Regions from separate parts of the Alteromonas sp. 4NH20-0056 genome, predicted to be linked through region 1. Evidence: predicted binding sites of a transcription regulator. Region 1 holds the regulator's gene; each other region holds the start of a gene.
What was found. Region 1 encodes LexA, which represses DNA repair genes until DNA is damaged. Its sites were predicted from a motif close to TACTGTATNNNNATACAGTA; they were not measured.
Positions count from the first base shown of each region.

Region 1 (3,290 bases):
AGGGATCTGAACCGCTAGATGCGATACCACCGACCGCAGTGTAACGAGCATGACCCTGCAGATGTAAAGACGAAGTAGCAGCCCAAATAACGCCTAACTCAGCACCAAGGCCGCTATCGTCAGCATCGACATCCAGGTTGAAATCTGATGCACGCGCATCCTTGAACTCTAGTTGATCAAGGCTTAGCCGACCGTAGTATGCCAACATTTCCGAGACAGGGTATTGATAACCAACGCCGATTCGCCAGCGTACAACGTCGTACTCACCAGCAGCAGTGTTGATGTCGTTGCTTACTTCAAGCTCTTGGCCTAAAGATGCATACTCACCAAACAGGTGCATTTGATTACTAAACTGCCATGCACCACCAATGGACACGCCACCATCAGCATCGCTTTCTAAGTTTAGAGGACCATTTCCCGTAACCGCTCCAGATGTTTCCACATCGTTGACAAAGCCACCGGTGACTCCTCCCTCGATGTAGGTGAAGCCGATATCACCAGCTTGCACCATCGGTGTGTTAAATAAGACGCTAAATATAGCTGAACCCAACAATATTGCTGATTTGTTTTTCATTAAAATGTCTCTAGTGTTTTTAAGAGCATATGAAAGTTTTGCTCATTCTCATCATACATATAGATAAGTTCTTGCAAAAAATCTCAGTAATCGTGTTTAAATTTTTTAATCTCTGCACTTAAGCATTTATATCACTCATTTCTTTCGTTTAGTAATAACTGTCAGTTTTAGTCGAATTAAATATTGTTGGAATTTTTTCGTATTAAACTGAAACCTACAAATTCAGTCTTATTCTTCTATCGCGCCTCTTGTCATTTATTGTTAGGTGTATATACTTACAGTTAACTGTATAGACAAACAGGCCTTTTATGCGCCCACTTACTGCCAGACAAACCGAAGTTTTCGAACTGATTAAAGCAACAATGCTAGCGACAGGCATGCCACCCACACGTGCAGAAATTGCTCGCGAATTGGGGTTTCGCTCGGCTAATGCCGCAGAAGAGCATCTTAAAGCGCTGGCTAAAAAAGGGGTCATCGAAATCTTACCGGGTACTTCTCGAGGTATTAAGTTAACGCAGCCGCTTGAAGATGAAACGCCAGAAGATGAGGGCCTACCGCTTATTGGGCGTGTTGCCGCCGGTGAACCTATTCTTGCGCAAGAACATGTCGAATCACATTATAAAGTAGATCCCGCGCTGTTTAAGCCACAGGCCGATTTTCTATTGCGTGTTAATGGTATGAGTATGAAAGACATTGGTATTTTAGATGGCGATTTGCTTGCTGTGCATCGCACCACTGACGTGCATAACGGCCAGGTTGTAGTAGCCCGGATTGATGAAGATGTCACCGTTAAGCGCCTTGAAAAGCGTGGAAGAGAAGTATTGTTACACGCCGAAAACGATGAGTTTTCACCTATTAAGGTTGACCTTGCCACAGAACCTTTTGCAATAGAGGGGATTGCGGTTGGTGTTATTCGTAACGCAGACTGGATGTAGGCTTTTACCACTTACTATAGAAAAGCGACCTTAAGGTCGCTTTTTTGCATGTAAAGCGGGCTAAATAGCAGCCGTTTTCTGCTTTAAAGGCGCAGTTATGCCCTGCTAGTAACCTAGCCTACGTAATAGATTTTCCGTGCCCCGCGAAACATATTTTTATTGTTGTAATTACTCATGTTTTAGCTGCTTCGCAGTGATTTCTTGCACCTTTGTAGTGCGAAACACCTTGAATAATCTACATTACTGCCATTTCAAAACCGCATGTGGCGTCACTACATCACCATGTAAAATGAGCCAGTCGTGATGATACTTGCCACCGATTTCTTATTTCTCCTTCTCTACCTAAACATTAAATCTGATTAAAAAATAAGCGGCTCGATGATCTTTTTGCAGAAAAGACTAGACGGGCGGGTTTTATTGCGCAATTCTTAGTCAGTGATTAACAAAATAATAACAATGACTCTAAATTTGTTTTACAAATTGATGTTGTGGGTCAGGCATTAGGAAACCACATTGGTAGAAATAACACGCAAAAGTTGGGTGTTGTTGGTTCTACCATTACGGAGGTGCTGAGTGAAACAACCAACGATACGCGCGGCAAAATGGCTATCTACTTTACCATTATTGCTATGCTCACCTTTGCTTCATGCCGAAGCAGCCGCAGGTGAAGCGTCATCTTTAAACCTTCGACGGGGTGCCACAGATATAAGTGGGCAGGTGTACGATTTACACATGCTTATGTTCTTCATCTGTGTGGGCATAGCCGTTGTCGTATTTGGCGTTATGTTTGCGTCTATGTACTTACATAGAAAGTCGCGCGGTGCGAAGCCAGCGAATTTCCATGAAAACGTAAAAGTAGAAATTGCTTGGACGGTTGTCCCATTCCTCATTCTTATCTTTATGGCGGTCCCTGCTGCCAATACGCTTATTGCAATGGAAGATACTTCAGAGGCTGATATGACTGTGTTGGTCACAGGGTCTCAATGGAAGTGGCATTATAAATACATGGATAAAGACGTTGAGTTTTATTCATTGCTTGCCACCCAGCGCGAACAAATTGCTAATAAGTTCGAAAAGACCGAAAACTATCTTCTAGAAGTCGACCGTCCGTTAGTGATCCCCACGGGCCAAAAAGTACGATTCTTAATTACCTCTGACGACGTTATCCATTCTTGGTGGGTGCCTGATTTTGCCGTTAAGAAAGACGCTAACCCAGGCTTTATCAACGAAGCATGGGCAAACGTGAACGAACCCGGTGTATATCGAGGGCAATGTGCAGAGTTATGTGGCAAAGACCATGGTTATATGCCGATTGTAGTGATAGCGAAAGAACCTGCTGAGTTTGAAGCGTGGATTGGTGAGCAAGAATCTATTGCACGCCAAGCGAAGGAAGAAGAGCAGCGTCTTCTGTCAATGAATATGAGTATGGACGAGCTGATGACCGAAGGCGAGCGCGTATACAACGCAACATGCGCCGCATGTCATATGCCAAATGGTGAAGGTTTACCTGGTGTATTCCCAGCCCTAAAAGGCAGCAAAATGGCCTTAGAAGACCAACCTGCGCATATTGATATTGTATTGCACGGTAAAGGTGGTACTGCCATGCAGGCCTTTGGCAAAATGTTAAGTTTAAAAGAAATTGCAGCAGTGGTGACGTATGAGCGCAACGCCTGGGGTAATAACACTGGCGATATGGTTCAAGCAAAAGACGTTAATGCCGTCGCAACCGGTAATTAGGAGCGCGTTATGAGCAAAGCGACAGAAATCGTTACGCCGGGCAC
Region 1 covers NZ_BAAJLS010000004.1:125,874-129,163, forward strand. The annotation lists gene AC27EZ_RS09180 (hypothetical protein) at 1-574, opposite strand, end outside; gene lexA (transcriptional repressor LexA) at 883-1,509, shown strand; gene coxB (cytochrome c oxidase subunit II) at 2,134-3,246, shown strand; gene ctaD (cytochrome c oxidase subunit I) at 3,256-3,290, shown strand, end outside.

Region 2 (3,290 bases), 190 kb from region 1:
GACAAGAAAAGGGTGGTTTGCATGTTGTTTAAAAGAAACGTTGCCTAATCCATGAGCCAACACAAGCATGTTGCCGAGATCGTAATTCAAGGCGGCGGCGACATCTGCCCCTAAAACTGCAGAGGACGGGCTGATAAAGTTTTTGCCTCGCGCAATGACCAATGATGTTTTATTTCCATACATAAAGTGCTTGAAGTAAGCGTTGCTAGTACCTACAACACGAAACCCGTTATGTGTATCGCCCAGTGATAGAGGAATGACCCATTCAACCGCTCGGTGCTCGGTTAGCATTTCGATGTTGGAATATGCAATGGCTTTGGTTGGCGAGCCAATTCTAAAAACGGAAGACAAGAGTAGATTAATTTCACCACTTGGTGCACCAACGATAATGTCAACGCCTGAAACGGTTGACGCGAAACTTGATTTCACTTGATGACGGACAGTTTCAACCGTGAGCAACAAACTTACGCTTATGACAATAGATAAAAGCGTAAGTAAAACCGAACTTTTTCGCTGTTTTAAACTGCCTAGTGCGATGGTGGTTAACATGGTGCTTGTTCCCCAAGGCGTATTGCATCCATTGTGGTATGAATATCAAAATAGTGCTTAAGAGATGGGTCGTGGCTAACAAACAACAGCGTGCTGTGTACCGATACTTCTTTAAGTAGCTGCATAAATTTATCGCGAGAAGCGGTATCAAGCGCGGACGTAGGCTCGTCGACGATTAAAATTTCAGGTTCATTAATAAGTGCTCGCGCAATGGCTACTCGTTGTTGTTGTCCTACGCTGAGTGCGTCTGCGCGCTGAGTCGCTATATCTTCAGGCAATTGTAGCGCGCTTAGCAAAAAAGAAAGGCGTGTTTGCGTTACTTGCTGCTGGCCGTTGCCAGACGCAAAGTACACAGCGGCTTCAATGTTTTGATACACCGTTAAATAGGGAATTAAATTAAATTGCTGAAAAACGACGCCAATGTGCCTAGCCCTAAACTTATCTCGTTTACTACCTGATAATGACGAAAACGGGCGACCTAGTAATTGGATATTGCCTGATGTAGGTGTAAGCGTTCCGCACAGCAAGTTCAACAGTGTACTTTTTCCGCTTCCAGATGGCCCAGACAAAAATACGTGTTCACCTTTGTTAATCGACCATTTCGGTACGGATAAGACTGATGATGATGATGGGTAAGTAAAATTGAGATTACTTATTTCTATTGCTGATGTAGACGATAAGGTAGCGCGGCTCACATATGCATCCTGTTAATGTAGCCAAAACAAAAGCGCTCTGACCAACAACGCTGTGTGTATTACGCACACAAGGTTTTGATGACGACAATGTGAAAAGAGTATAACAGCGCTAGGTGTAAAGCTAGCCAACCTTATCCGTTGGCTTTAAGCTTTACCACTTCGGCACTTTCATCTTCCAACACGCTATCTGCAGACGCACCTTTGAAGATTTTTGCTACTTTTTCTTTATTCTTAGACAGCATAATAGTGAGCTCCTCTGCTATCCCTGCATCTAGTGCAATACCTTTTGCCTGAATGTATTCCGCCAAATTGTCAGCGGCTTCAAGCATTTTGTCATATTGATCGGCTTCTTTCTTGTCGGTAGTTACCAATTTTTCTACCCCTTTGTGCGTAACAACATACTGTGTGGTAATGGCCATGGTAGGTCCCCTGTTTATTGAATACATAAAAACTGTACAGCAATTAACTGTATAAATAAACAGTAATTTAAAAAATATTTGTGCCATAAATAATATCGTACTCGTATTATACTTTAGTATAAGTTAGCCAGTTGAGTTACACTTAGTCGTTGCGCTGCGTTACAGCATTAGATCAGTAGTTGATAGAAGCTGAGAGCGTTTTAAAAAATTAGGGAAGGACGCTGTTGACAGTGTTTTTACCATCATAGGATGTATGACAAATGGCAATGAACGAGACCAGCCAACGAGATATTCAAGCAATTGATGCAATCGCGGCCATTCCTCACATAATGCAAATATTGGCTAGTAGTCTAGGGTTGCGTTTTATTTGTGTTGCGAGAGTTACAGAACAAGCATGGACCATGTGTGCAGTGTTAGACAATGCTGAATTTGGTTTATTACCTGGAGACACTTTAGATATAGAAACGACGTTTTGTCGCACAGTTCGCGCAAACGAGAAAGAAATCGTCATTAACCATGCTTCGGCCGACCACCAGTATAGTGATAGCCCTATTCCTAACATGTACGGTTTTGAAAGTTACTTTTCGTATCCTATTTATGATGCTAATGGTGAATTCTTTGGAACACTTTGCGGTTTAGATCCAGAACCTAGGGAACTACGCACTGAGGCCATTCATGGCCAAATTAGTGCTTTTGCAGAACTTATTTCCAATCAAATTTTGTTAAACGAACAGATTGAACGTTCTCGCGTGCAACTCACCGACGTTAAAAACCGCGTCCGCTTACAAGAACAGTATATTGCTATTCTAGGTCATGATATTCGGACGCCCTTGTCCTCCATTCAGATTGGTATTAGCTTTTTGGACGACATAATAAAAGACAGCCAAATAGCGAGTACGGTACAAGTGCCGGTTTTTAAAGCGGTCTCTCGAATGAAAAATAGTGTGCAACGAATGACTCGCCTTATCGAAGATGCCATGGACTTCACTCACAGTCGAATGGGAGAGGGCCTACCGGTAAAATTGGGGGTTGCGTCTGACCTTGCGCAACAACTGAGCTTTACAGTTGAAGAACTAGCCGCAACGTACCCCCAATCCACAATTAAAACGCACTTCGATATTGCACGTCAGTTAGTATGTGATGAAAAGCGCGTATGTCAGCTACTTTCTAACCTACTGAAAAATGCCCTTGTCCACGGCGACCAAGCACATCCAGTTTATGTTAAGATTATCTCCAATCAGAGTGACTTTATACTTAGCGTTCGTAACAGTGGCTCCCCAATTCCTGATGAGTCCAAAACTCGTCTTTTCCAACCTTTTTGGCGTAAAGAAAGCAGCGCTAAAAAAGGGGGCTTAGGGTTGGGGTTGTTTATAGCCTCAGAGATTGCAAAGGCCCATCAAGGCAAACTAAGTGTGTCTTCTGACTTCACAGGGACAGAGTTCACTTTTCGTTTTCCTTTAACGAGGGTTACGTCTGACATTTATGAAAGTGCGTCGCATTCCCTATAAAACATCCCCTAGTTGATTAATGCTTGTGCAAAACAAAAGGTGTGCGTATAATGCGCGCCCTTACAGCCATCCAAATCCGTTCCTTGTCTCCATACAGTTGGCTGTACTGTCGAGGCTAC
Region 2 covers NZ_BAAJLS010000004.1:317,281-320,570, forward strand. The annotation lists gene AC27EZ_RS10020 (ABC transporter permease) at 1-549, opposite strand, end outside; gene AC27EZ_RS10025 (ABC transporter ATP-binding protein) at 543-1,244, opposite strand; gene AC27EZ_RS10030 (YebG family protein) at 1,376-1,663, opposite strand; gene AC27EZ_RS10035 (sensor histidine kinase) at 1,924-3,171, shown strand.
Region 2: the regulator LexA is predicted to act here: its motif matches at 1,709-1,728, upstream of AC27EZ_RS10030 (YebG family protein).

Region 3 (3,290 bases), on a different contig from region 1:
CCGATAATAATGCCAAAGCTTGATGCGCTTACGTTAGTCCCCATGTTCCCTCATACACTGAGCAGTCGCCCCATTGTAGTTGATGCGGACAGCCAAGTTTCAATGAAAGTCTCTAAAGTGAACAGTGATTCGCTTCAACTAAGCTGCGACAGCCATATTGTGCTTCCTGTGCTGCCAGGTGATGAAATACGCATCAATAAGAGCGGCGATAAGTTGCACTTGGTGCACCCGAAAGGCTATGACTACTTCAACGTGCTACGTAAAAAGTTAGGATGGGGCAGTAAACTCTATTAAGTGTGCGTGGTTCGATGGTTCGCTTGACTGCGCACGCTCTCATCTTTAATCGTTTTGATATTCAACGCTGAATCGGTCCCTCTTTAAAAAGGTTACCAAAACTATTTCGTGTGTAGGTTTGTTACTTTCTGATAAAAGTACGAAAATCTTACAACGCCTTGTACTCTTTTCATTCTCCTTCCCTTTCTCTACACATCAAATATTTCCTTAAACTCTCTTACAAAAACGGCTAAGACACTGAAAAGTAGATAAAATAAAAATTCTCTACCATTTCGGTATGACGGTTGCACCTATCACTGTGAGTTCGTTGATATCGTGCAAAAAATAAATTGCAATATCGACAGACAATTAGAGTTTATAAGGAGTAATGATGAGTAACGAGAATATTAAGTTTACTGCACCAGGAATGGATAACGACACAGCCGCTAAAGCGATTAATGTATTGGCGGAACGTTTAACTGCACTTCTTGATTTACAACTTACGCTAAAACATGTTCATTGGAACGTGGTAGGCCCAAATTTTATTGGCGTACACGAAATGCTCGACCCTCAGGTGGACGCTGTTCGTGATATGACAGACACAATCGCAGAGCGCATTGCTACATTAGGTGGTGTACCAAAAGGAACACCGAAAGCGATTGTCGAAACACGCTCGTGGGATGACTACGCGCTGGGCAAGGCGCTAGTAACAGACCATCTAGTGGCGCTAGATGCGGTATACAATGGTGTGAACGGCGATCACAGGAAAGCATTAGAGACGCTGGGTGACATAGACCCAGTATCGGAAGATATGATTACCGGCCAGTTGGCAGACCTAGAGCAATTTCAATGGTTTGTGAGAGCTCACCTAGAATCGAGTTCGGGCGAACTAACTCAATAACATCGTATACTGAGCGCCAAAACGTTACAAACGTTTTGGCGTTTTTTGTTACCCTGCAACCATTTGAATATATTCTCCCTCCTTAAGCCCTACCTTATCCATTTGAATATATTGATATTTTCAAAAATCCTCTTCAAAATACGTTTAATTAAACGACAAATACTTTACCCTAAACAAAATACTGTATATATTTACACTAACTGTATATATATCATGTTAAATGGGTAAGTGTAGTTATGTTAGCGCATCTTTCAATTAGCAACTTTGCTGTAGTAAAACAACTTTCGATTCAGCTAGAGCATGGGTTAACCGCTATTACGGGTGAAACGGGAGCGGGTAAATCTATTGCTATCGACGCGCTTAGTCTTTGTTTAGGCGAACGCGCCGATGCCAACGCCGTACGTAAAGGCGCCCAAAAAGCTGAGATAATCGCTCACTTTTCACTTGAAGGTAACGCGCTTGCAAAGCATTTTCTCGATGAACATGAACTTACTTCGGATGAAGATGACAACAGTTGTTTTATTCGACGTGTAATCTCAAAAGAAGGTCGCTCGAAAGCATTCATCAACGGTATACCTGCATCACTGCAGCAACTCAAAAGTTTAGGCCAGTATGTTCTTGCGATCCATGGACAAAATACACATCTTCAACTTCTTAAAGAAGAATACCAGCGCAATTTGGTAGATAGCTATTCCAACCACAACGGGTTGTTAGAAAACGTAAAGCAATCTTATATGCAGTGGAAAGAAAAGCAGAAACTATTGTCAGATTTGCAAAATCAGGCGCAACAACGTGAAGACCGTTTGCAGCTGCTGACATATCAAGTAAAAGAGTTAGACGAGTTTTCAATTGAAGAAGGCGAATTTGAAGAACTGGAAACGGAACACAAAAGGTTGAGCAATGGACAGAGCTTACTTGAGCAAGCGCAAACAAGTGTATACAACCTTTATGAAAATGATGAAGGCAACGCACTTTCTGTAATTCAGCATAGTATAGAACGATTAGGCGAACTCGAAGCGCACGACGCCACACTTACACCGATAATTGCTATGCTCAATGAAGCCTCTATTCAGGTTGAAGAAGCAGCAAGCGAACTTCGAAGTTATTGTGACGCATTGGAAATCGATCCGTTGCGCCTGCAACAAGTTGAAGCGCGGTATGGAAAAGCGATGGATTTAGCCCGTAAACACAACGTGATGCCCGAGGCCCTTTTTCAGCATCACCAGTCACTGACTGAAGAATTCACCGCACTTGGCGAACAAGAGACGCTTCTTACCACATTGGAAGATGAAGTAAACCAGTGCAAAGACGAGTATCTGACAACAACCCAGATATTGTCTAATAATCGACAGCAATCAGCTATCGCGCTTGCCGCTGATATTGAAAAGCAAATTCGACAGATGAATATGCCGCATGCTCAGGTACAAATTGATGTTGATTACGACCCTTTGAAGAAACCAAGTGCTAACGGACTTGATGTTGTCGCATTTAAGGCATCGACAAACCCAGGACAAGATGCCGATAAATTAGAGAAGGTAGTATCAGGCGGTGAGCTATCTCGTATTGGGTTAGCCATACAGGTTATTGCGAATGACAACAACGCAACACCTACTATGATTTTTGACGAGGTGGATACAGGAATAAGCGGCCCTACAGCATCAATCGTTGGCGGATTACTTCGGAAATTAGGCAAAACGTCGCAAGTCATGTGTGTAACACACTTACCACAAGTTGCTGCACAGGCACATAATCAGCTTTTCGTGACCAAGATTACCGATGGCGAAAGTACAGAAACGCAGATGCTTGCATTAACGAAGCAAGACCGCGTCGACGAACTCGCGCGCCTGCTTGCTGGCGACAAAGTAACCAAGTCTGCGCTTGCAAACGCAAAAGAACTGCTTAAAAGCGCCGTATCGAACTAAAATGAAGTTGATTGGTCATAGTTGTCAAGGTAGCATGCGTTCGCGCGTGCAAGAAAACACCCTAAGTACAAATCGTACTAGGCAACACAAAGCAATACTGGACTGATTTACGCATGAAGTTGCAACACATATTAGTAATACTGAGCATTACCCTTACATCGACCGCCTGTAGTAACTGGATTTATCGTATAGAT
Region 3 covers NZ_BAAJLS010000012.1:33,021-36,310, reverse strand. The annotation lists gene nadK (NAD(+) kinase) at 1-294, shown strand, start outside; gene dps (DNA starvation/stationary phase protection protein Dps) at 665-1,174, shown strand; gene recN (DNA repair protein RecN) at 1,411-3,096, shown strand; gene AC27EZ_RS16455 (outer membrane protein assembly factor BamE) at 3,210-3,290, shown strand, end outside.
Region 3: the regulator LexA is predicted to act here: its motif matches at 1,354-1,373, upstream of recN (DNA repair protein RecN).